2 regions of the Solibacillus sp. NPDC093137 genome follow, and region 2 is predicted to be linked to the other one. Evidence: riboswitches for the same ligand, from Rfam matches in the RefSeq annotation. Region 2 holds a riboswitch; the other holds the start of a gene.
What was found. Region 2 has a riboswitch for glycine ahead of gcvT (glycine cleavage system aminomethyltransferase GcvT). Riboswitches for the same ligand answer to the same signal wherever they lie in the genome.
Positions count from the first base shown of each region.

Region 1 (12,543 bases), 770 kb from region 2:
CAGCTTGCTAATCAGGCACTTCAGGATGTCGAAATATACGCGGATATAGATATACGAAAAAGTAAGAAAAAATAGATGAAGGGGGATCTTTATGATTCGTTCTGTTGGTACAGGGAGTTCAAGTTTAAATAATCAGACACGTCCCCGAAATTTACAGCAACAAACAATAGCCTTCCCGAAAATCGGAGAAGAACAAGGAGTCGCACGAGAGCAGGAAAAACTGCGAACGGATGAGGCCGAAAAAGGACCAATAATGGTTGGGGTCAAACCGAAAGCACAGCTGAAATCCATTTTTGATGAACCAAATGGTGTCGTGAAGCTTAATGCGGACGGCGACAAATTGGAAGTCAGCAAGCGTGCGATTTCACTTGCAAAAGAAGTGCTCTATACTTAAAGAAAAAAGCTCCGCCGGGAATATCTCGGCGGAGCTTTCATGTTAAATTTTATTGTTGTTTTTCAAATGCTCGTTCACCAGCAATACCTGGTTGCGTTAATTCGAATGGATTTAAAATAATATCCAGCTGCTCAAGCGTGAAATAGTTGTACATTAAGCAAAGTTCGCGTACAGATTTGCCGCTATGCAGAGCTTCACGTGCAATTTGACTTGAACGTTCATAGCCTAAATGTGGGGCAAGTGCTGTAATTACACCGATTGAACGTTCAACAAAATCATGCAGGCGTGCTTCATTTGCTTCGATATGATCCAGGCAGTATTTTGTAAATACTGTGAAGCCGTTTGTCATAATTTCAATCGACTGTAGCAGATTAAATACTAAAACTGGTTCCATTACATTCAGCTCAAATTGTCCTGCCTCTGAAGCAAGTGAGATTGTTACATCGTTACCGATAACTTGGAAAGCAATTTGGTTAATGACTTCTGGCATAACCGGATTTACTTTACCTGGCATAATTGAAGAACCTGGTTGGCGTTCAGGTAAGCGAATTTCTGCAAATCCTGCTTTTGGACCTGATGCCATTAAGCGTAAGTCATTACAGATTTTAGACATATTCATCATTGCAATTTTTAACATTGATGAAACTTCCGCATACGTATCGGTATTTTGTGTACCGTCGATTAAATTGTCCACTTTTATGAATGGGAAGCCACTGTAAACCGCGATGTTTTCTACTGCCAATTTCATATATTCAGGGTCTGCATTCAGGCCTGTACCGATCGCAGTCGCACCGATATTGATTTGCAGCATTGTTTGCTGCGCTTTTTTGATTCGGTTAATATCACGAGAAACAACGGCAGCGTAGGCACCGAATTCCTGGCCCAAACGAACAGGTACAGCATCTTGTAAATGCGTACGACCCATTTTAACGATTGAATCGAATTCTACTGATTTTCTGATAAAGCTATCACGCATCATTTCCATCGCCATAATTAAATTATTTAACGTAGAAACTGTTGCAATATGAATAGCCGATGGGAATGCATCATTTGTTGACTGCGCCATATTGACATGGCTGTTAGGACTAATGATTGAATAAGTACCTTTTTCTTCCCCTAAAATTTCCAGTGCGCGGTTTGCAATTACTTCATTGGCATTCATGTTCATTGAAGTGCCTGCTCCGCCCTGAATTGGATCTACAACGAACTGGTCATGTAATAGTCCTGAAATAATGTCATCTGATGCTTGTGCAATTGCATTGGCAATTACTGGATCCAATTTGCCGATAGCGGCATTTGCAAGTGCCGAACTTTTCTTTACGATGGCAAATGCACGAATTAATTCAGGGTGCATTGTCATTTTAGTAATCGGGAAATTTTCTAATGCACGAGTTGTTTGAACGCCGTAATAAACGTCCTTTGGAATTTCTAATGTGCCTAAAAAGTCTTTTTCAATACGTGTACTCATTTGTACAAACCCTCCAAGAGAATGGTGTAATAGTTGGATAAACAACTACATTATACGCCATATAATAATAAAAGCTTACTTGCTGAATTATTAGTTTATTTAACGTTCTCACGTAAGCTTAAATTAACCAATATTAACAAATATAATGAGTGAAATTTCGTAACTTTTTGATTTTCTATACGACTAATTAGGAAAGGGATAAAGGGATGAGGTGATTGTCGATGAAGAAATGGTTAAGTTATATGTTGGTCGTGGGAATGATCTTGCTCCTTGCAGCATGTAATACGAAAGAAAACGAAACATCAACCGATTCAACTGAACCTGTGCAGGAAGAAAATAATGAAAATAAAGTAGAATATGAATTACTGTTTCATTTAGATTCGATACCTCCTGAGGTCGGTACGAGTATTTCAATCGTGCAGGAGGAAAAGCTTTATACTACTTGGGCCGATATTTTTGGTTTTGAGTCGGTTCCATCTGTCGATTTTGAAACAGAGGAAGTGCTGTTTGTCACAGGATATTCGGATGGCTGTGGAAGGGAAATTGAGAAAATCGAAAAAGATGAGGATCTTTTAGTCATTACCTTAAACTATCCGGAAGATATTCGCAGCGAGAAAGACATCGTCTGCACAGAAATTGCATTGGACAATACGTATGTTGTCAAAATGAAAAAGACTAACACCTCAAAAGGAAAGCTGATTGATATCAATCGAACAACATATGAAGAAGATTCAACGGTTCAGGAAAAATTGCAGTAAACGAATACAGTAATACGAGGGGCTACCAATTCCTCTATATGAATATTACACTGAAAATATCGAATTTTCGGTGTAATATTTTTTTGGTCATGAATTTTCTGCAAGAAGAAAACATTATGTTGGGAATAAGGTTAAATTGCTATTTACATAATAAACGACTCCGATTGTCCATTGTAAGACGGTCAAAAAATTGGTAGTATGATTATCGTACAATAATAGTATTGAACGCGAACTATAGGAAACTGGAAGATGCCAGGGACCTATAGGCAACTAATTGCATACATATCAAGCGTTGATCGTCGTGGATAAAACTACTGACGGGAGCAGTTTCTGGAGAGAGCGCGATAATCCGCGTCGCCGAAGGGTTCACAATCTCAGGCAAAAGGACAGAAGAGTAATGAGAGACGCTTTTCTTTAACATAGGGTGTATGAACATCCATTGTTTAATGAAAAGCCCTCGATAGATGTCACAGATTTTTTTAAATCTGGGCGCGATTTTGCAGAGGCGAAATCGATTATTCTTAGACACAGGGACTGGCATATTATCAGTCCCTGTTTTTATTCCAGAAAAATTTACTTGATGGACCGCGATGAAGTACTTATTATTTTGCGCTGTGTAAACAGACAAAATACTTATCCTTTGGAGGAATCGTTTTGGAACAACAAGAATTAAAGCGCGATCTGAAAAATCGCCACGTTCAGTTAATTGCGATTGGAGGAACGATCGGAACGGGGTTGTTTTTAGGGTCAGGTAAAGCGATCTCACTTGCAGGACCTTCTATTATCTTTGCATACTTAATCGTTGGAACCGCACTATTTTTCGTCATGCGTGCACTTGGCGAATTGCTTTTATCAAAAGGCGGCTATGCATCTTTTACTGAGTTCGCTACTGAATACTTAGGGGACTGGGCAGGCTATATTACAGGCTGGACATATTGGTTTTGCTGGATTATGACGGCAATGGCGGATATTATCGCTGTCGGCATGTACACGCAGTACTGGTTTGATATCCCGCAATGGGTACCGGCTATCGCATGTTTAGTAGTTTTACTTATTTTGAATTTATTGACGGTCAAACTGTTCGGAGAGCTGGAGTTTTGGTTTGCGTTAATTAAGATCATCACAATTGTTGCGTTGATCGCAATAGGTATTGTATTGCTGATTATTGGCTTTGAAACAGATACAGGCAAGGTTGCTGTATCAAATTTATGGGAGCATGGCGGATTATTCCCGAATGGGGCATTTGGATTTTTAATGGCGTTCCAAATGGTTGTCTTTGCATTCGTTGGTGTTGAATTAGTAGGGGTAGCAGCTGCTGAAACGGCAAACCCGCAAAAGAATATCCCATCTGCAATTAATAAAATTCCCGTTCGTATTCTGCTGTTTTATGTAGGAGCATTATTCGTAATTTTAACAATCAACCCTTGGGATACACTAAGCGCGTCAAGCTCACCATTCGTTCAGGTTTTCGCATTGGTAGGTATTCCGATTGCAGCAGGTTTGATTAACTTTGTTGTGCTGACATCAGCTGCTTCTGCAGGAAATAGCGGAATGTTCTCAACGAGTCGTATGCTGTTCAGTTTAAGTAGTAATAAACAAGCACCAAAAGCTTACGGTAAATTAAACAAAAATGCAGTGCCGCAAAATGGTCTGTTATTTTCTGCGGTTGTAGTATCGATTGGTGCATTGCTTAGCTATTTCATGCCGGACGATGCATTTAGTATCGTGACAACAATTAGTGCAATTTGTTTTATTTGGGTTTGGAGCATTATTCTGATTTCGCATATTATTTACAAAAAGCGTCATCCGGAATTACATAGATCTTCAATTTTCAAAGCACCTTTAACACCATTTATCAACTATTTAATATTGGCCTTCTTCTTGTTTTTACTAATCATTATGGCCATTTCCGAGTCTACGAGAACTTCACTGCTGTTAACACCGTTATGGTTTATACTGCTGTTTGTTCTTTATAAGGTTCGTAAAAGATAATTAGGCAAATCCAACATGTTATAAAAAACGGAAAACACGCAAATTCAAAGATACCGAGAATTTGCGTGTTTTTCATATTGAAAATTATATGTTTATATTTAACTCCAGTACTGCAGAGCAAGTTGCTGTCCTTGCTGAATTTTTGCCCATTGTTCAGCTTCTGTAAGTTCATTGCCGCCATCGCAGGAAGCGAAACCGCATTGGTGTGAAATGAACAAACGGTCTTTGTCGATAATTTTAGACGCTTCATCAAGCATTTTAATAATACGATCTTCATTATCTAAAGTATTCGTTTTAGAAGATAATAATCCTAATACAATTTCTACATTTGGTTTATCTTTGAAGACAGCCAGTGCTTCAATTGAACCAGCACGGTCATCATCCCACTCTAAGAAGAAGCGGTCATAATTTAGTTGCTTTAAGAAGAGGTTAGCAATTTTAATGTAAGAACCACCACCCATATTACGTGAGTCGTAGTTACCTCGGCAATTATGTGTCCACATTTTCAAGCCTAAACGATGGCCCACTTCAATAATTTGATTATTTATCCCAATAAATTCAGTTGCTAACGCTTGAACTTCTTCTTGATTAATTTGTTCGCCAGTAAATGGTGAATTCGGATTGTCGTCAGCAAAAAGTTGCCATAAGCAATCATCAAATTGTAAAATTTCACCACCAGCTGCTGCAAACTCTTCCACAAACTCTGTATAAGCTATTGCTAACGCTTGTTTTAATTCATGTTTTGTTTTATAAAATGCAGCTGGTCCGAAATTATCCGAAAAAGATAACTCACCTAAAATATGGGAAGGTGACGGGATACATAGTTTTGTTTGGTGATCGCCAGCACTTTTTTTCAGTTTTTTGTAGATTTCGATAAAATGATGGTTTTTCCCGCTTAGTTCCCCCGTAATGCGTAAACCGATGTCTTTGCGTGTTTCATAGTGAGAGTTTCCATCGAAATCTTTGAAGAAATAACCATGATCTGCAATATAGCGATCGAATCCTTCAATACCCCAGGCAAAATCTAAATGCCATAATGATTTCGAATGCTCGCCATCTGTCACAACCGTAATGTTATTTTCGATTTCTTTTTTTACAACTTCTTGAATAGAAGCGAGTTCAACTTGTTCGTAGCCTTCAAAATCTTTATAAAAAGGGTATGTAATATCATCACGTTGTTCAATTTGTTTTTTATACGTTAATAATTCATTTTTTCTTAATAGACTGCCTACAATTTGAAATTTTTCACACATGTTCATTTCCTCCTTGGTAATTCAACTTTTTTAAGTTGGATTTATCATACCATCGTGGAGTGGGATATTTGAAACACGTAAAAAATATCAATCGGTATAGTTAAAAACTATAGCGAGAAGATATTTTTAGTTCATCTTTGATCGTTTCTTTTAAATAATTAATATAGATTGCAGCGAGTTTACTAGTAGTCACATGTTTATGGACGATATACCCGACTGTCATCGTCTCATCGACTTCCAGAGGGAGAGAGCAAATATTTTTATTCAATTCCTGACTAATGACTCCTGTTGAAATGGTATAGCCATTAAGCCCAATCAATAAATTGAAAAGTGTTGCACGGTCACTAACCTTAATATTTTTAGGGCGTGAAATGGTGCTCAATATTTCCTCTGAAAAATAAAAGGAATTAAATTCGCCCTGTTCAAAAGATAAGCATGGATAGGCATGTAAATCCTCCAACGTAACGGATTTTTGATGTGCAAGCGGGTGTCCTATATGGATAAATACATGTGGCTTCGCTTCAAATAATGGATAGAACTCTAAATTGGCTTCCCTTAAAAATTTCCGAATGACCTTTTCGTTAAAATTGTTTAAGTATAAAATTCCTATTTCGCTTTGTAAATTCTTTACATTTTCTATAATCTCATACGTTCTTGTTTCACGAAGCGTAAATTCATATTCATCGCGATCATAATTTTCAAAGAGACGTACAAATGCACTCACAACGAAGGCATAGTGTTGTGAAGAAACGGAAAAATGCTGTTGTGATGGCTGAACGTTTGCATACCGGTTTTCCAAAAGTTCAGCTTGCTCGACAACTTGCCGCGCATAGCCCAAAAATTCTGTTCCTTCAGCGGTAATAGTTATCCCTTTACTTGTCCGTAAAAAAATAGTAATGCCTAACTCTTGTTCAAGCTCTTTTAATGCGTTCGAAAGGCTAGGCTGGCTAATGAATAAGTTTTGGGCTGCTTTACTAATTGACTGGTTTTTTGCTACTTCAATTACATATTTAAGTTGTTGTAATGTCATAATAAATCCCTTTCTTTCTTCTAGAAGTAGTGTAGCAAATAGTCCACTGGATCTGCAAAAAGAATTCCATAAACATAAAAGCTATCGTAATCGGAAATCACGATAGCCTTTGAAGAGGAAATCTCAACTATTATTATGTTAGCTCCTCTTTTGAAAACAATGGTTTGTTGTTTAACAGATGGAAATAGACGATACATGCGATGACAACACCGATTAGGGCGAAGATACTTGTTGTCAGTTGAATCGTGTAGATTTCCGCCAAAAATCCGATAATCAAGGTTAGAGTGATCTGCATCACACTTTCAATCAGTCCAAGTGAACTGCCGAACCGTCCCATCAATTCAGTCGGGATTGTCTGCTGGTAAAATGTCGCGTAGCCCGCATTGCTGAACGCCATAAACAATCCGAGCAAAATAAAGGCAGCGACCGCAATCATTAAATAAGGTGAAAAGTAAAATATAAAGTAAGAAAGTAACGTACATGTAAACCCGAGGCCGATGTATGAAACGAGTGACAGCTTCTTCACGAAGCGGGCTGCCAAATAGCCACCGACAATGGCACCGATTCCTGTGATTCCTACAATGATGCCATAAACCGAATCCGTCACTTCATGGAAATCTTTCAAAAAGGACATTTCCTGGGAATCAAGTGAAAAGCAAATCATCAATGCTGTTGAATATAAGACGAAAAATTGCAGGAGCGTTTTCCGTTGCGAGATAAATTTCCATACAGTAATAAAATCATCTCGGATAACAGCAAGTGTTAGTACAGTTGATTGAGTGGACGACTTGATTTCTTGATTCGGCAGCAAATACATCATGAATGCGCTAAACAAAAGCATAAACCCATTCACCCACATCGCAGTCGCGGTACTGCTCATGGCGATAATGGCACCACCTAAAGCAGGGCCGATCATAAAGCTCCCTGAACCGAGCATGCTGTTGATGGCATTAAAACGCAAGCGATCATTTGGTGAAACAAGTTTTGTAATCATAAATGTACTGCTCGGATTGGCAAAACAGACCGCGATATTCGCCAAAAAGATCAAACCGTAAATGAGCCAAATTTCCGAAAGCAGCGGCATCAAACAAACGATACTTGCGCGGAAAACATCACAAATAATCAAGATGATTCTTTTATTGGTTCTGTCTACGATGGAGCCGGCAAAAAAACTGCACAAAATGCGGGCAATCGGACCAATAATATAGATGCCCGCGACAGCTGCCGGTGACTCGGTCAAATGCCAGACCGAAAGATTGAGCGCGATCAAGTAAATCCAACTGCCCAGTTTGGATGCGCCAAACCCGAACCACAAATAAAAATACTCTTTTCTTAACTCCAAATCATCACCCCTTAGCTGCTCATTCGCTGCCGTATTTTTTCACTTGCATACAGTGCCAGCCTAAAGCAATTGCTCGCCTGTTTATAGGCATGGAGCTGCTCGTAAAACTGTGCCCATAATGGCGCATAGAACAGAATCAGTGAATAATACTGCTGTTCGTTGAAATGCGGAAAAGCTTCATCCTCCAGTAATTTTAATCCGCGAATCGTAAATTCAGTTTCAACCGCATACGCTAGTAGTCTGCGCTGATAAATATGATGGGGTACAGTAAATTGCTGTTCTTCATAGCGTATTAACAGTGTATTCAACTGTTTAAAATCCTTTTGCGCAAAGCATGTGCGCATCCAATTAATTGCTGAATGCAGGTCTTCATCATAGTTATTTGCCAATTGATAATGTTTGGACGCTTCCGTAAAGTTTTCCTGGCATTCGTAACAATACGCGATATTGTTATGCAGTGAGCTCCACTGCATCGGTGTTTGAATTGAAGAGACATTCGCAAGTAGGTTGAGCCCTGCTTCAAACTCCTTGAGAGCTTCCTGGAATCGATGTGAATCATTGAAAATCACACCTTTCATGGAATAAAGCTTCAACTGAAACAACGGTTTATACTGATGGGTAAAAAACTGCTGTGCAAGTTCAATATGTTCCAGTGCCTTTTGTAACTTATAGCTTCTGTGATTCGCAAAAGCAATATGATAATGGTAGTTGGCCAGTTCAAATGGGTGGGTATTGGATAAAAATTGCGCCAATTGATTGTCTGCTTCTTTAATGGACAACTGTTCAAATTCCTGAAATGACAGATGACCGAAAGCGGTAATCGCAACGAACAGCTGAGTGATCCGGTCTTTTTTCCAGTTGATAAACGGCTCGATTTCATTAAGTATTGTTCTCGCCCTATCATCTTCTTTTTTCGAGTAAAGGAAACGAGCATACACAAGCTTTGCCAACAGCTGCTTTTCAAATGGCTGCTCTTCGGTTTGCATTGCGGTTAATTGTTCGATTTCACCTGCAGTAAGCTCGGCATTCGACAATAATTTTTCGTATAACAGCTCCAAAAAAGTGGTTTGGCTTTTCAGTTGTTGTTCGAGCTTATTGAAATCGATGCCTAAGTTTTCAAACAGCTGCTCATACATCGAATGTTCTGCGACAACGATTCCATTTTCAATCCGGCTTAAATACGAAGGGGTACAAATGCCGAAAGCAACGTCATCCTGTTTCTGCTTCTTTTTTTGACGATAATATTTTAATAGTTTTCCCCAAGCCTGTTCATTGTTTTCCATAAAAACACCTCATAGTTAGTTTACCAAAATACTAAACAGGAATATTGCGAATTTTCTTGAAAAAGTGCACAATTAACGTTGTGAAATTGGTAAACTTACACAAATTATTGTTGGTTTACATATTTTAATTGCATATTCGGAAATAGCTATATATGATAAGAAAATAAAAAAGGGTTTATCGTTTTAAATGGGAGCTTAGATTGGAGAGATAGTAATGTTCTTTTATGAAGTAGATAATGAAATTCAATTAAAATTAATTACACAAAATGATGCAGAAGAAATCTTTGCTTTCATTGACCGTTCACGCGATTATTTACGAGAATGGCTTGGGTGGGTAGATAATACAAAAACTGTTGAAGATACACGCGATTTTGCCGCAATGAATTTAGAAAAATTCGCAAAGCGTGAAGGTCTGGATACAGCGATTTTTTATAAAGGGCAATTTGTGGGGAAAGTCTCGATCAATACCATTAATTGGTCTCTGAAAAAATGCGAGATCGGCTACTTTTTAGATGAAGAATATCAAGGGGAAGGCATTATGACACGCGCTGTGAAAGGCATCATTGATATCGCCTTCAACGAATATAAGCTTGGAAAAGTTGAAATTCATGCTGCTGTTAATAATACGAAAAGTCGTCATATTGCGGAGCGTCTTGGTTTTATGCATGAAGGGACAATCCGTCAGGCGGAATGGCTGTACAATCACTATGTTGATCATGCAGTATATGGTCTGTTGAAAGACGAATGGGTTGGAGAATACTAATAACTGGTTTCGCCTCATCAGAAATACCTGATGAGGTTTTTTATCGCTAAATTATAAATTTAATGAAACTTTTTCCAAACTCAACCAGTATAGTAATTAGAATCTATTACATGTGAGGTCATTCATGTCACTACATAGCATCCAGGTACGCAAATAAATGCTTGTAATAGAAGAAATAGCAGAAAGCAGGTGTGGGCAATTGTCACAGCCAATTGTGGAAATTAAAAATTTGAACAAAACGATTAAAGGCAAACACATTATTAAAGACTTGAACCTGGACTTTTATCCGGGGCAAATCACCGGATTTTTGGGGCCAAATGGAGCGGGTAAAACCACGACAATCCGTATGATGACGGGGTTAATGTATCCTTCTAAAGGAGAAGTAATCATCGATGGGAAACAGCTTTCGACAAATTATGAAGAAGCGATCAGTAACATCGGTGTAATCGTTGAAAACCCGGAAATGTATAAATATATGTCAGGGTATAAAAACTTACAGCACTTTGCTCGAATGCATAAAGGTGTAACGAAACAGCGTATTGATGAAGTTGTAGCGCAAGTCGGTCTGCAAAATCGTATTCATGAAAAAGTGAAAACGTATTCGTTAGGGATGCGTCAACGCCTTGGACTGGCACAGGCGATGCTGCACCGTCCAAAGTTTTTAATTTTGGATGAGCCGACAAATGGTCTGGACCCTGCTGGGATCCGTGAATTCCGTATGTATTTGCGTAAAATTGCCGTAGAGGATAATGTCGCCATCGTTGTATCGAGTCACCTTTTATCCGAAATCGAGTTAATGGTAGACCGGATCGCGATTATTCAAAATGGTGAGCTGATTGATATTCGTGAACTGCAACATGTCGAGGCAGTACAATATTACATTGAAGTCGGCCAGCCGGATCAGCTTCAGGCGATGTTCGAAGAGCCGTTAACAAAAGAGAATGGCGGCTACGTAGTCAATCTAACAAAAGAAGAAGTGCCTGCACTTATTCGTAAACTAGTTGAATCGGGTATTGATCTATATACGATCCAGCCGATTCAAAAACGTCTTGAAGATCAATTTATCGAGATGACAGGTGGAGGTGCAATCGATGCAATACGTTAAAAATGAATGGATCAAAATGTGGTCGCAAAAAAATGCTTGGATCATGTGCGGGCTTTTAATTGTACTAATCGTATTCGTTGCAGGGATGAACAAATATTATGATGTGGATTCAAGTACAAAAGAAGCGCGCTTAGCAGCAAATGAAGAAATGATGGCCCATCCAAAAGAAATGCTTGCTTCAGAAGATTTAATGCCGGAAGATGAGCAATATTTCAAGGAAGAAATTGCAATGGCCGAATATCGTATCGCCAATGATTTACCATCATCAAATGCAATGACCTTTACGGAACATATGGACTTATCGTTAACATTGACAATTATGGTAACAAGCATCTTTACAGTTGTTATTGCTGCAGGTATTGTATCATCAGAGTTTGGTACTGGTACGATTAAAATGCTTCTTACACGACCTGTTGCAAGATGGAAAATTTTACTTTCGAAACTTGTAGCGTCTATTCTTTATGGAATTGTACTTTTTGCCGCTGGAATCGTTGTCGCATTAATTGTCGGTATGGCATTGTTCGGTACGGACAGTGCAATTGCGTTATCAGTCGTTGATGGGCAAGTTGTGCAGGAAACGGTGGAAAATACATTTGTCGAAACGACACTTTATTCGCTCGGTTCAACAATTATGACGATTATATTTGCGTTTATGATCGGTACGATTTTTGGTTCAAGTACGTTAGCGGTAAGTTTATCGCTGTTCATCTTGTTGATGGGTTCAACGGCAACAATGTTTATCGCTCAATATGATTTTGCGAAATACGTCTGGTTTGCCAATGATTTATCGTTTTATGCACCGGGAAGTATGCCGATGATTGAAGGATTAACATTTACGTTCTCGTTAGTTGTCAATATCGTGTATGCAATCGTCTTTTTAGCAATTACGTTCATTTACTTTATGAAACGTGATGTAACGGCTTAATACGGAAAGTTTTTTAATAACAATTAGATATAGCAAAAAAATATAATACATGAAATTCCCCATTCCTTCATCGGTAAAGATTTAGGAAATGGGGAATTTTTATTTTTATCATTTTTTGGAAATAATAGTGTGAAATATTATAGAAGAATCATATATTGGAAAATTCTGAAAATTTATTGTAATTATTGGAAAGTACCCCTATAATCAATTTTACAAAGTGAACTGGTACG
Region 1 is NZ_JBNNVH010000001.1:1,225,078-1,237,620, reverse strand. Features, by position in the region: gene ACQKN3_RS06345 (DUF771 domain-containing protein) at 1-75, shown strand, start outside; gene ACQKN3_RS06340 (DNA primase) at 92-394, shown strand; gene aspA (aspartate ammonia-lyase) at 444-1,862, opposite strand; gene ACQKN3_RS06330 (dehydrogenase) at 2,084-2,620, shown strand; glycine riboswitch at 2,941-3,020, shown strand; gene ACQKN3_RS06325 (amino acid permease) at 3,275-4,612, shown strand; gene ACQKN3_RS06320 (cobalamin-independent methionine synthase II family protein) at 4,711-5,865, opposite strand; gene ACQKN3_RS06315 (LysR family transcriptional regulator) at 5,966-6,895, opposite strand; gene ACQKN3_RS06310 (MFS transporter) at 7,029-8,237, opposite strand; gene ACQKN3_RS06305 (helix-turn-helix domain-containing protein) at 8,249-9,520, opposite strand; gene ACQKN3_RS06300 (GNAT family N-acetyltransferase) at 9,735-10,283, shown strand; gene ACQKN3_RS06295 (ABC transporter ATP-binding protein) at 10,483-11,388, shown strand; gene ACQKN3_RS06290 (ABC transporter permease) at 11,375-12,313, shown strand.
Region 1: linked by a shared signal. The riboswitch ahead of ACQKN3_RS06325 (amino acid permease) and the one ahead of gcvT (glycine cleavage system aminomethyltransferase GcvT) in region 2 are both predicted to bind glycine.

Region 2 (12,543 bases):
CTTCGGATTCTGAGTTTATTTTTGAAAACTCGTTATATGGCTTAGGTCGAGGTGCAGTATTCTTTACACATGGTGAAAATACGTATAACTCCTTTGCAGAGCGCTTAGGGGAAAATGGATATTTTACAAATGTTATGCATGCGAACAACAAATCATTCTGGAACCGTGATATGATTTACAAATCATTTAAATTAGATCAGTTCTATGATCTCGAATCATACAATGTTACAGAAGAAACATCTGTAAACTGGGGATTAAAGGATATTCCATTCTTTGAACAATCTGCAGCATTAATGAAAGAAATGCCACAGCCGTTTTACAGCCGTCTAATTACTTTAACAAACCACTATCCGTTCTATTTGGACCCGGAAGATATAATGATTCCTGAATATGATTCAAATTCAGGTACATTAAATCGCTATTTCCAAACAGTTCGCTATTTGGATGAATCGGTGAAAGAATTCTTCGATGATTTAAAAGAACAAGGTTTATATGAAAATTCGATTATCGTGATGTACGGGGACCACTACGGAATTTCCGAAAATCATAATAAAGCAATGGCAAAATATTTAAATAAAGAAGAAATCACACCATATGACAGTGCGCTTTTACAGGCTGTCCCATTATATATCCACATTCCTGGTTCAAATGATGGACAAGTGATGGATAATGCAGCGGGTCAGTTGGATATTCGTCCGACATTACTGCATCTGTTAGGTATTGAGACTTCAAAAGATATGCAATTAGGTGCTGACCTTTTCTCGGAAGAACATGAGGATTTCGTTATTTTCCGTGATGGTCGCTTCGTAACAAATCAATATGTGTATGCAGGTGAAGTATGCTACGACCGTGATACGGGAGAAGCAATCGATACGGAAGCATGTCAGCCATTTATTGATCGTGCAACTCAAGAACTAGAATACTCGGATCAGATTATTAATGGTGACCTGTTGCGTTTCTATGATACAGAAACTGGGAACTTGCTGATTGATACGAACTATAAAAATTAAAGCTGTCCCGGAGAAATCCGGGAACAGCTTTTTTCTCCATATAAAAAACGTATTGCTTCTAAAGCAATACGTTTTTTGGTTGCAATTAATGAGTTGGTGGATAGCCTTGATTTAATACCGTCATAATGACGAACCAACCGAAAACACCAGCAGCTAAAGCGTTGAAGGCAGCAGCTAAAAGGTTTTTCTCTTTGATTGATTGGAATATGCCAATTACGCCAAAAATTGCAACTAGACCAAAAATAACCATTAATAAGTTCATAAAAAATTGACACTCCTTTCGACATTCCAAAAAATGTCTCAACAATATTCCTCTTTTATTGTAAAGGTTTCCAAATCGTTTGTCGAGAACTAAAAGTGGAGTTTGTTTGAACGATAACTTTCACTATGAGAACGATAGAAAAAATGTATAATGGAAACTGAGGTGATGATTTATGTTAAATGTTAGAAAATATAGTCTAGGACCGATCCAAACGAATTGCTACATTGTCAGCAATAAAGAAAAAGACTGCTTAATTTTCGATCCAGGTGAAGAAGGGGCACGCATTGTAAATGAATTACGTAAAAATGGCTTAAACCCATTAGCTATTTTATTAACCCATACACATTTTGATCATATCGGTGGAGTGGATGCGATACGGGCAATATATAATATTCCGCTGTATGTCCATGAAAAAGAAGTGGACTGGCTTGCTGATCCGATGAAAAATGGTTCCGGCAAATATGCGGAATTGCCAAATTATATCGTGAAAAAGCCTGAAGGAGAACATATTATACGAAAAGAAGGGGAAATGACAATCGGTGCATTTACCTTTACGGTAGCCCATACACCAGGGCATTCTCCGGGAAGTGTATCCTTTATTTTTAAAGATGACGCTTTTGCGATTGTAGGCGATACATTATTCGAACAAAGCATTGGACGGACTGATTTAATCGGTGGTTCGATGAATATCTTGTTGAAATCGATTCACGACAAGCTTTTATCATTACCGGAAGATACAATTATTTATCCAGGGCATGGTGACTACACGACACCTGCTGCAGAAATGGACTCCAACCCGTTTTTAAATGGCTTTTAACTTGCTTGTAAATAAAAAACGACCGCTCTCTATTAAAGAGCGTGTCGTTTTTTAATGTCCTCCACCTGGAGTGTGTATGAATGTTGTGTAATAGGTGAAACCGGCGAAGAAAACAGTTAAGTATGCGCCAAAAATGTACATGTACATGCGTTCTGAAAGATTTAAGAAGCCTAATAATAAAAATAAACCTGTATTACCTACGAATAATAGCGAAACCTCGTTCATACCACCAAGGTAGAACATAACGGCGAAAATAGCAGTCCAGAATGCCATAACTTTATACATATTGCTCATGAAATATCCCTCCTTTTCTAAAAAAATAGAATAGTCTCTCATTCATTATAAATCAAGTTTCTGGATAATGTAAACTGGGAGATATGGAAGAGTTGTGACAAACGCATGTTTTTTCCATTAATTGTGTACGGAAATTTTGTATTTACAGAAGTCACAGTCATGTACCATACTTTCTATTTTTGTAATTTCATGACTTTCAAACAGTGTATCAACTTGTCCATACAAAAAGGATTCATGGAGTTGGCATACAATTTCTCCGTAGTTCATTAACTGTTCCTGGAAGGGACAGTTAAAAAGTGAGAATATAATGGATTTGGATTGATTATCTTCAATAACTTCCGGTATATAACCTATTAATGTCGCACTTTTAGTTAACATGGCCAATTTCTCATCAAATGTATAGGGAGATTTTCGTTTATGTGAATTCATTTGTTCAAGCATCGATTGTTTTCCGTCACGGTAACTGATTTCCTGTGCTTTACTCAACGCTGCGTCACCAAGCTCGCGAATAAGTTCAAGTGACCATTTAATTAATGAAGATGTGTCGCGTCTAGGAATACTTAAATTGATTCCTTCTTGTTTTGCTTTATATACTCTTCCAGGTCGCCCGCCTTTTCCGGTTTTTAAATGTTCGGAGGAAATGGCGCCGATTTCTGCAAGTTTAGTTAGATGCAAACGTGCTACATTGGAATGGATTTTAAATTGTTCTGCAATATCCTGGACGGATAAAAATTGCTTTTGCTGCAGCATAAATTCATAAATAGAAAACCGTGTTTCATCTGCAAAAGTACTTGAAATTTTAATCGGATGTATCATATGTAAACCCCCAATACGGTAAAAATTTAAATATACTAACTTTAATATTATTCTACATGAAATATTAGTAAATTTGTTAATATTGAAAGAAAATTCCTACTAAAAAGAAATTTTATCTGTTTTTATATGAAATATTGGACAATCCATTTATAATGGAGTCACATCTAACTAATTGATGAAGGGGTGATTACCATAAAACAATTATCGATCATTGAACAAAATTGTTTGGAGCTTTTATCTAAGGCAACACAGCTTAACGTTACAGACATCCACTTACTCCCTAGAGAAGGATGCTATGATCTGTTAATGAGAAAATACGGCCGTTTTGAAAAGGAAGATGAACTCCCTACAGAGCTCGCTACCCGTATGATTTCCTATTTTAAATTTCTTTCTTCGCTTGATATTAGTGAAAAGCGAAAGCCTCAAAGTGGTTCCTTCCAAAAATTTATCGACCGGTCCATGTATGCCTTCAGGATTTCAACGTTACCTTCCAGTTTCTTTAAAGAAAGTTTAGCAGTTCGAATATTACGGCAGAACTACACCGTCCCGTTACAGACATTATGTCACTTCCGGGAAAGTGTTGAACAGTTGTATAGATTGTCCAGACTGGAGAGTGGGTTATTATTACTTAGCGGTGCGACCGGATCGGGCAAAACAACAACATTATATTCATTGCTCCAATATTGTTCGCAGCATTTATCTCGACATGTCATTTCTTTGGAGGATCCAGTGGAAAGCAGGCAAGAACAGCTCTTGCAAATTCAAGTGAACGAGCGAGCCGGAATGACGTATTCAGCAGGTCTAAAGGCAATTTTAAGACATTCTCCCGAAGTGATCATGCTCGGAGAGATTCGGGACAGAGAAACAGCAAAGGTCGCAATAGAAGCGGCGTTTTCCGGACACCTCGTAATTTCGACGATACATGCAAAGGATACGGTGAACTGTATTTACCGTCTACATGACTTGTCGGTTTCATTTGAGGAAATGCGGCAGATGCTAAGAGCTGTTGTTTCTCAGCGTCTAATCGAAACAGAGGATAACGGCTATAAAGCTATTTTTGAATTTTTAACAGATGATCAATTACAGCTTGCCTTTGAATCCATCATCCAAGAAAAATCATTTACATTACCTTTTGATCAAACATTGGCAGGTCAAATCGCAAAACTTCATGAGGATTACTATGAATATACCACTCCTTAAAAATGCCACATCAGCTGCTTTGTTTAAAAAACCTATTATAAAGTCCTCTGAGCTTCCTACATTACTCCAACGAATCTCCACACTGTTAAATGAAGGCTATACATTTGCCCACAGTATCGAAATGCTGTTGCCTTATCATGTAAAACATTATGAACCGGTCCAACAGGAAATTTCGAATATATTGCGCGGGGGTGGCAGTGCAACACAAGTTTTTCAGCTGCTTTGTCTTGATAAACAATATTTAGTGTCAATTGAGTTGGCAGAAGTGACGGGCAAGTTAAGTGAAGCGATTGGTCTTGTCGCAAAGCAGCTCGTTTTTCAACAGCAGGCGAAAATGAAACTAATAAAAGTGATGTCGTATCCGCTCATTTTATTTACATTTTTAATAATACTGTTTTTAGCCTTTCGAACATATTTTCTGCCGAATATGTCTTCAGTTATTACATCCCGAGTCCAAAGTGGATCGTCCGCCAGCATTCAGTGGTCGAAGTTTTTCCTCCATATGCCAGACTATATTATTGCAGTTGGTATTGCTCTCGGCATTGTCCTCTCCCTTTTTATTTATCAAATCCGTAAGAAACGAATTGATTTGCAGCTCCATCTACTGTTTAGGCTCCCGTTAATCGGTCTTTTTTGGCGCCTATTTCTGACGAGACAATTTGCCCGCCATTTAGGCAATCTATTATTAGCCGGCTTCTCGCTCCAAAAAGCATTCGATCATTTAAAATCCCAACATCACCAAAAGCACATTGCGTATATTGCAGGTATACTCCAAGAACGCATTCTTATTGGCGATTCATTGGAGCGTGCAGTTGAAATCGTCGGCTACTTTTATCCGAAATTTGAACATTTTATTGCCCACGGTGAGGCGAGCGGCTTGTTAGGACGGGAGCTTATTTTATATTGCGAGCTTTTGGATGAAAAGCTTCAGAAAGTAATTGAACAAATCTTGGCGATAATTCAGCCGCTGCTATTTGTGATCATTGCCATTTGCGTAATTGCTGCATATTTAAGTATTTTAATTCCGATGTATGATGTCATTGATTTTATATAAGTAGAGGTGGATCAGATGAAAAATGAAAAAGGATTTACGTTAGTAGAGATGCTTGTTGTTTTATTAATCATTTCCATTTTAATATTGGTTACAATTCCCAACGTTTCAAAACACTTCGCATCAATCGATGAAAAAGGTTGTAACGCTTATGTTCTCATGCTTCAAGGACAAGTAGAAGCATATAAACTGAACAAAAATGATTATCCAGCTTCGGTCTCGGATTTAATTGACGAGGGGTATATTGTGGAAAAGGACTTAAAATGTCCGGATAATACGGAAATTAAAATAGTGGATGGTAAAGTCATTGGACCGGGGAACAGCGAAACGTAACGATGAAAGAGAAAGTAAAATTACTGTTAACGGATGAAAAAGGTTTTACATTAATGGAAATGCTCATTGTTCTCTTTATCTTTTTGGTCGTCAATTCAACAATCCTCTCACTTTCACAAAAGCCGTTAATGGATTATACAGAAAAACAGGTAATGAATCAAAATGAGATGTTAATACGCATGACACAATTGTTATCCATTGAGACCGGAACGTCCCATAGCTTTGAAATTATTAACTGTCACCGAATACAAGTAATGGATTGGACTACTTCTAATATTATTTACGACCAGCGAATAGCGCGGCCAATTGACATGTATTTATCCACTCCGCATAACCGGCTGTTATTTAATACGAGAGGAAATGTCCAGGCCTTTGGACGGCTAACGTATCATTTTGAGAATACAAGCCATCAATACTCTGTGAATATCGGCAAAGCCAGGATTTTGGAAAAGGAGGTTTTTAATGAGCCAGGAAGGACTAACTCTTGTAGAAACACTGTTAGCAGTCGTCATCTTATTTTTCCTTTCGTCGACAATCATTCCGCTCACATTTAATATGCAACAGCAAATAGCTATACAAAAAGTACAAGCTCATGCTGCAGAAGTAGCTTTTATAGGAGCGCTGAAATATAAAAGATTTGGACAATCCGCCGGAGTTCAACACATTGACGGGGTTCAGTTTCAATGGAATTACGATGGGTACCAAGTATGTGTCCATTATGACAACAATGAAAAAGAAGAGGAACTGTGTATATGAAATTGTGGCAAATATTTAATGAGCGGGGTTTTACACTACTGGAAAGCTTGTTTCAGTTAACCGTATTTGTACTTTTTACCGCAATAAGCCTGCTTATCCTTATATGGGTTCGGGATCTTCAACAGCTTGAGACGATGAAAGATGAGGTGAACTGGGAATTGTTCGTTTATGATCTTCATCAATACAATATGAATTCAGCATCTGGGATGGTGCTCAGCTCTGGTATGCTGCAACTGGAAATATCAAATGACCCCGAGGAGCGTTTGTTTGTTTTTGATAAATCAGAACAGCATTTGCGTAAAAGGTCGAATAAAGGGGGAAATGAAATTATGCTGCCTTTTGTTGAGAAATGGGAGTTGGCGGTGGATGAAAATGATGTGAATATGAGGGTAGTGATGAAAAATGGAACAAAGCGAGAAAGAGACCTCGTGTTACCATTGCCTCCAAAATGAGAAGGGTGCATTATTTTTGCTGGCTGTATTTTTATTGTTCATAGTTTCCGGAGCTGCTGTTTTCTTTACAAATGCATATTTTGCGCAAATAAAAGTATATAATTCATTGGAATCTATTTACGTTCGTGCTACGATAAATATACTAAATTTACCTTAAAGTTCGACTTCTTTTTGCAAAGTCGAAAAAATGTCGCATAATGCGATTTTGTTTGACCTAAAAATATTTCTGTTTAAGTAGCAAAATAGAAACGAAAGAATAGGTAGAGGCGTAATTGATTAAGTAGTCCGTAATAGAAGAAGGTGAACAGCATGCGTAAAATTTATTTAGTAGGATTTATGGGGTGCGGAAAAAGTGCGATTGGAAGACGTTTAAGTTTTTTCTTGAAAATGCCGTATTACGATATGGATCATGAAATTGTACGACAACAGGGTATGACAATTCCTGAAATTTTCGAGAAATACGGCGAAGCACACTTCCGAAAAATCGAGACGGAATTTTTAAAGAACTTTCGTGATGAAGCATGCATTATCGCTACAGGCGGTGGGGTAGCCGTAAATGAAGAAAACAGGAGAATTATGCGCCAGACAGGGCTTGTATTTTTTCTTGATGCAAAATTTGAAGATATTTATATGCGTATTCGGAATGACAAAAACCGTCCCATTGTTCAATCATCAACGGAGCAAGAATTGGAAAATCTGTATCACCAACGCAGAAAGAATTATCGACTAGCTGGCCATATACAAGTACTGACAGCCGGGAGAACGTTAAGACAAATTGTTGAGTACATCGGCTTTCAAGTGAAACGTCTTAAAGGCGAATGATCACTGGATAATTGCACTTAATGTTCGTATTTTGAATAAAATTAAAAAAAGATTGCGTTTGCATTATATTCAATGTTAGGATATTGCTAAGAAGAGCAATAACATGAAGTAAATAATCTAACGCGGATGATGGTACGGGGAGAGAACGTGATGTCACGTCGCCGAAGGAGCAAATAGCTATGCTATGAATCTCTCAGGCAAAAAGACTCGTATTGGACGCAACTCTGGAGAGTGCTGTAATCAGCTATTGTTGCGAACAGCCACCAACGGGGAAAGCCTAAATTGTGATAGTGGATCAAATTTGGGTGTAACTTTCAGGTGCAAGGACAGAGAATCTCGGTAAAGGGGATTCGTCTGTCTTTTTTTGTGGAGAAATCGGCTTTTAATATTCTGATGATTCTAATAAAAAGATAGATTTACACTTTGATAGGTGTAATGTTGTTTCCCCTTACAAAGCAAAATGAACATACATAACTAAAGGAGGAAATGAACATGACAAATGAATTAAAGCTAAAGCGCACACCACTTTTTGATGAATATGCAAAGTATGGTGGAAAAACAGTTGATTTTGGCGGCTGGGAATTACCGGTACAATTTTCTTCGATTAAAGAGGAGCATGATGCGGTTCGTAACCGTGCAGGACTTTTTGATGTATCCCATATGGGGGAAATTATCGTAGAAGGTCCGAATGCACTAGTTTATCTACAAAAGATGCTTTCCAACGATATTTCTAAAATTGCAGTTGGCGGCGCACAATACAGTGCACTATGTTATGAAGATGGCGGTGTTGTTGACGATTTACTGACATACCGTTTGGAAGATAACCGTTATTTACTATGTGTTAATGCAGCGAATATTGAAAAGGACTTTGAATGGTTACAGCAGCATGTCGAAGGGGATGTCAAAGTGACAAATGTGTCAGATGACTATGCTCAAATCGCATTGCAAGGACCATTATCTCAGGAAGTTCTGCAAACATTAACAGCAACAGATTTAACGGCAATTAAATATTTTAAATTCCAGGACAATGTGGATGTAGGCGGTCATTCGGTTCTAGTTTCTCGCTCTGGCTATACAGGTGAAGACGGATTTGAAATTTACGGGACACCAGCAGCGATTGTCGATCTATGGAACAAAATTTTGGAAGCAGGAAAAGACAAAGGTGTAGTAGCGGCCGGTTTAGGAGCACGTGATACACTTCGCTTTGAAGCTTGCTTACCATTATATGGCCAAGAGATTTCAAAAGAGATTTCACCATTGGAAGCGGGAATTGGCTTTGCGGTGAAATTGGCAAAGGATCCGCAATTTATCGGTCAGCAAGCATTAATTGACCAAAAAGAAAATGGCCTAACACGTAAATCTGTAGGCATCGAGATGATTGATAAAGGTATTCCCCGCCATGGCTATAAAGTATTTAAAGATGGTGAAGAGATTGGTTTTGTAACTACAGGAACTCAGTCACCAATGACAAAGCGCAATATCGGCTTAGCTTTAATTGACGCAAAATTCACAGAAGTTGGAACTGAATTAGAAATTGAAGTACGAAAAAATAGAGCAAAAGCAGTTGTTGTAGAAACTCCATTTTACAAGCGTGCAAAATAAAATGAAACTTCAATCAGTGGGGGTCTTCATCCCCTAGATTGGTAGTTGAACCAAGCTTACTACCCGTTAATACGGGATAAAACTTTTGAAAAGAGGGTTAACAATGAAACATCGTTATTTACCAATGACGGAACAAGATAAACAAGAAATGTTAGACCGTATCGGGGTTGCGACAATTGATGAGCTTTTCGAGGATATTCCTGAGAAAGTTCGCTTCCAAGGAAGCTACAATATTAAACCTGCCAAGTCAGAAGCCGCTTTAATGAAGGAACTGGCACAACTTGCTTCAAAAAATAAAGATACAGCAAGCAATGTATCGTTTTTAGGTGCAGGTGTATACAACCACTATAAACCGGTAATTGTTGATCACGTTATTTCACGTTCGGAGTTCTATACAGCATACACGCCATATCAGCCGGAAATTTCACAAGGTGAACTTCAAGCGATTTTTGAGTTCCAAACGATGATCGCAGAACTGACAGGCATGGATATTGCAAACTCTTCTATGTATGATGGCGGTACGGCATTGGCAGAAGCAGGTATGCTTGCTGCAGGTCATACACGTCGCGGAAAGTTACTTGTTTCAGGAGCTGTACATCCGGAGTATCAAGATGTTGTGAAAATGTATGCTACAGGACAATCAATAGAAGTCGTTACAATTCCTGCAAAAGACGGTGTGACAGACATCGAAGCACTAAAAGGCCTGATCGATGACCAAACAGCCGGCGTAATCGTTCAATATCCGAACTTCTTTGGTCAAGTTGAAAACCTGCAGCCGCTTGCAGACATTACACATGACGCAAAAGGATTGTTTATCGTATCTGCGAACCCGTTAGCTCTTGGCGTTTTAACACCACCAGGAAAATTAGGCGCAGATATTACAGTTGGGGATGCACAAGTATTCGGAATTGCTGAAGCGTTCGGTGGTCCACACTGTGGCTATTTCGCCGTAACGAATAAATTAATGCGTAAAGTACCTGGCCGTCTTGTTGGGGAAACAGTAGACCAAGAGGGTCGCCGTGGTTATGTATTAACATTACAAGCGCGTGAGCAGCACATCCGTCGCGACAAAGCGACATCTAATATTTGTTCTAACCAGGCATTGCTTGCACTTGCTTCTTCAGTAGCAATGACAGCTCTTGGAAAGCAAGGTATGCAGGAAATGGCGAAACAAAATATCGTGAAGACACGCTTTGCTAAAAATGCCTTTGAAGCAGCTGGTTTTGAAGTTGTTTATCAAGGCGCACACTTCAACGAAATCGTCGTTAAGACAAATCATAATGTGACAGAGCTAAACAAAGCATTAATCGAAAAAGGCATTATCGGCGGTTTTGACTTAGGTCGTGTTTATCCTGAATTAAAAAATCATGCACTCATTGCTGTTACGGAAATCCGTACAAAAGAAGAAATCGAGCAATTAGTTGCAGAAATGGGGGCTTACAATGCATAACGAAAACCAAACACTCATTTTCGAAATTACAAAACCAGGTCGTGTCGGCTACAACTTAGAGCCATTGGATGTTCCTGATTTTGATTTAGAAGAACTTCTGCCGAAAGAGTTAGTACGTCAAGAAGCGGCTGAACTGCCGGAAGTTGCAGAATTAGATATTATGCGTCACTATACAGCACTTTCAAAACGTAACCATGGTGTGGATTCAGGGTTCTATCCACTTGGTTCATGTACGATGAAGTACAATCCGAAAGTCAATGAAACAGTTGCACGTTACGCTGGTTTTGCCCATGTTCACCCATTACAGGATGAGTCGACAGTACAAGGTGCAATGGAATTATTATATGATCTGCAGACATCACTTCAGGAAATTACGGGTATGGATGAAGTAACATTACAACCGGCAGCAGGCGCACATGGTGAATGGACAGCATTAATGATGATCCGTGCATTCCATGAGGCAAATGGTGAAGGTCACCGTAACAAAGTAATAGTACCGGACTCAGCTCACGGTACAAACCCGGCTTCTGCTACAGTGGCAGGTTTTGAAACAATTACAATCAGATCTGGTGAAGACGGCTTAGTTGATCTGGAAGATTTACGCCGTGTTGTCGGTCCTGATACAGCAGCGCTTATGCTGACAAACCCGAACACTTTAGGTTTATTTGAAGAAAACATTTTAGAAATGGCTGAAATCGTGCACGGTGTCGGCGGTAAAGTTTATTATGACGGCGCAAACTTAAACGCTGTTATGAGTAAAGCACGTCCTGGCGACATGGGCTTTGACTGTGTTCACTTAAACTTACACAAAACATTTACAGGTCCACACGGTGGCGGTGGTCCGGGTTCAGGTCCAGTAGGGGTAAAAGCAGATTTAATCCCATTCCTGCCTAAACCAGTATTAGTGAAAAAAGAAGATGGTACATTCCACTTCGATTACAACCGTCCACAATCAATCGGTCGTGTGAAACCTTACTACGGAAACTTCGGCATTAATGTCCGTGCATATACGTATATCCGTTCAATGGGTCCAGATGGCTTAAAGGCTGTAACAGAATATGCTGTATTAAATGCAAACTATATGATGCGCCGCTTGGAAGAGCACTTTGATTTACCATACGACCGTCACTGTAAGCATGAATTCGTGCTATCAGGCCGTCGTCAGAAAAAATTAGGTGTTCGTACATTGGATATCGCAAAACGCCTTCTTGACTTTGGCTACCATCCACCAACAGTATACTTCCCGTTAAACGTGGAAGAGGGTATTATGATCGAGCCAACAGAAACAGAATCAAAAGAAACATTGGATGCATTCTGTGATGCAATGATTCAAATTGCTCAAGAAACAATCGATAACCCATCGATCGTACAAGAAGCACCACATACTACGGTAATCAGCCGCTTAGATGAAACACGTGCTGCACGTACACCTGTATTACGTTATACAAAAAAAGAAGAAGTAACAATTTCATAAATTGTGACAAAAAGGTCAGAGCTGTTTTCTGACCTTTTTTCTATGAGAAAAGTTAGACTTCTTACGTGTGACTATATAATGGTAGAAACTACTGATAATCAGACAATTTCGATTCGTAGGGCCGGTGAATGAAAATTAAAAAGCCCTCTACAATGTAGAGAACTTTTAGAATTAGTTTTTCGATTTAACTTTGCCTGTCCAAGT
Region 2 is NZ_JBNNVH010000001.1:453,486-466,028, forward strand. Features, by position in the region: gene ACQKN3_RS02220 (LTA synthase family protein) at 1-1,010, shown strand, start outside; gene ACQKN3_RS02225 (DUF2759 domain-containing protein) at 1,096-1,272, opposite strand; gene ACQKN3_RS02230 (MBL fold metallo-hydrolase) at 1,445-2,089, shown strand; gene ACQKN3_RS02235 (DUF2626 family protein) at 2,141-2,383, opposite strand; gene ACQKN3_RS02240 (helix-turn-helix transcriptional regulator) at 2,501-3,199, opposite strand; gene comGA (competence type IV pilus ATPase ComGA) at 3,383-4,399, shown strand; gene comGB (competence type IV pilus assembly protein ComGB) at 4,380-5,453, shown strand; gene comGC (competence type IV pilus major pilin ComGC) at 5,469-5,783, shown strand; gene ACQKN3_RS02260 (prepilin-type N-terminal cleavage/methylation domain-containing protein) at 5,786-6,337, shown strand; gene ACQKN3_RS02265 (type II secretion system protein) at 6,246-6,539, shown strand; gene comGF (competence type IV pilus minor pilin ComGF) at 6,536-6,991, shown strand; gene ACQKN3_RS02275 (shikimate kinase) at 7,301-7,813, shown strand; glycine riboswitch at 7,940-8,032, shown strand; glycine riboswitch at 8,036-8,145, shown strand; gene gcvT (glycine cleavage system aminomethyltransferase GcvT) at 8,306-9,415, shown strand; gene gcvPA (aminomethyl-transferring glycine dehydrogenase subunit GcvPA) at 9,519-10,865, shown strand; gene gcvPB (aminomethyl-transferring glycine dehydrogenase subunit GcvPB) at 10,858-12,339, shown strand; gene ACQKN3_RS02295 (rhodanese-like domain-containing protein) at 12,511-12,543, opposite strand, start outside.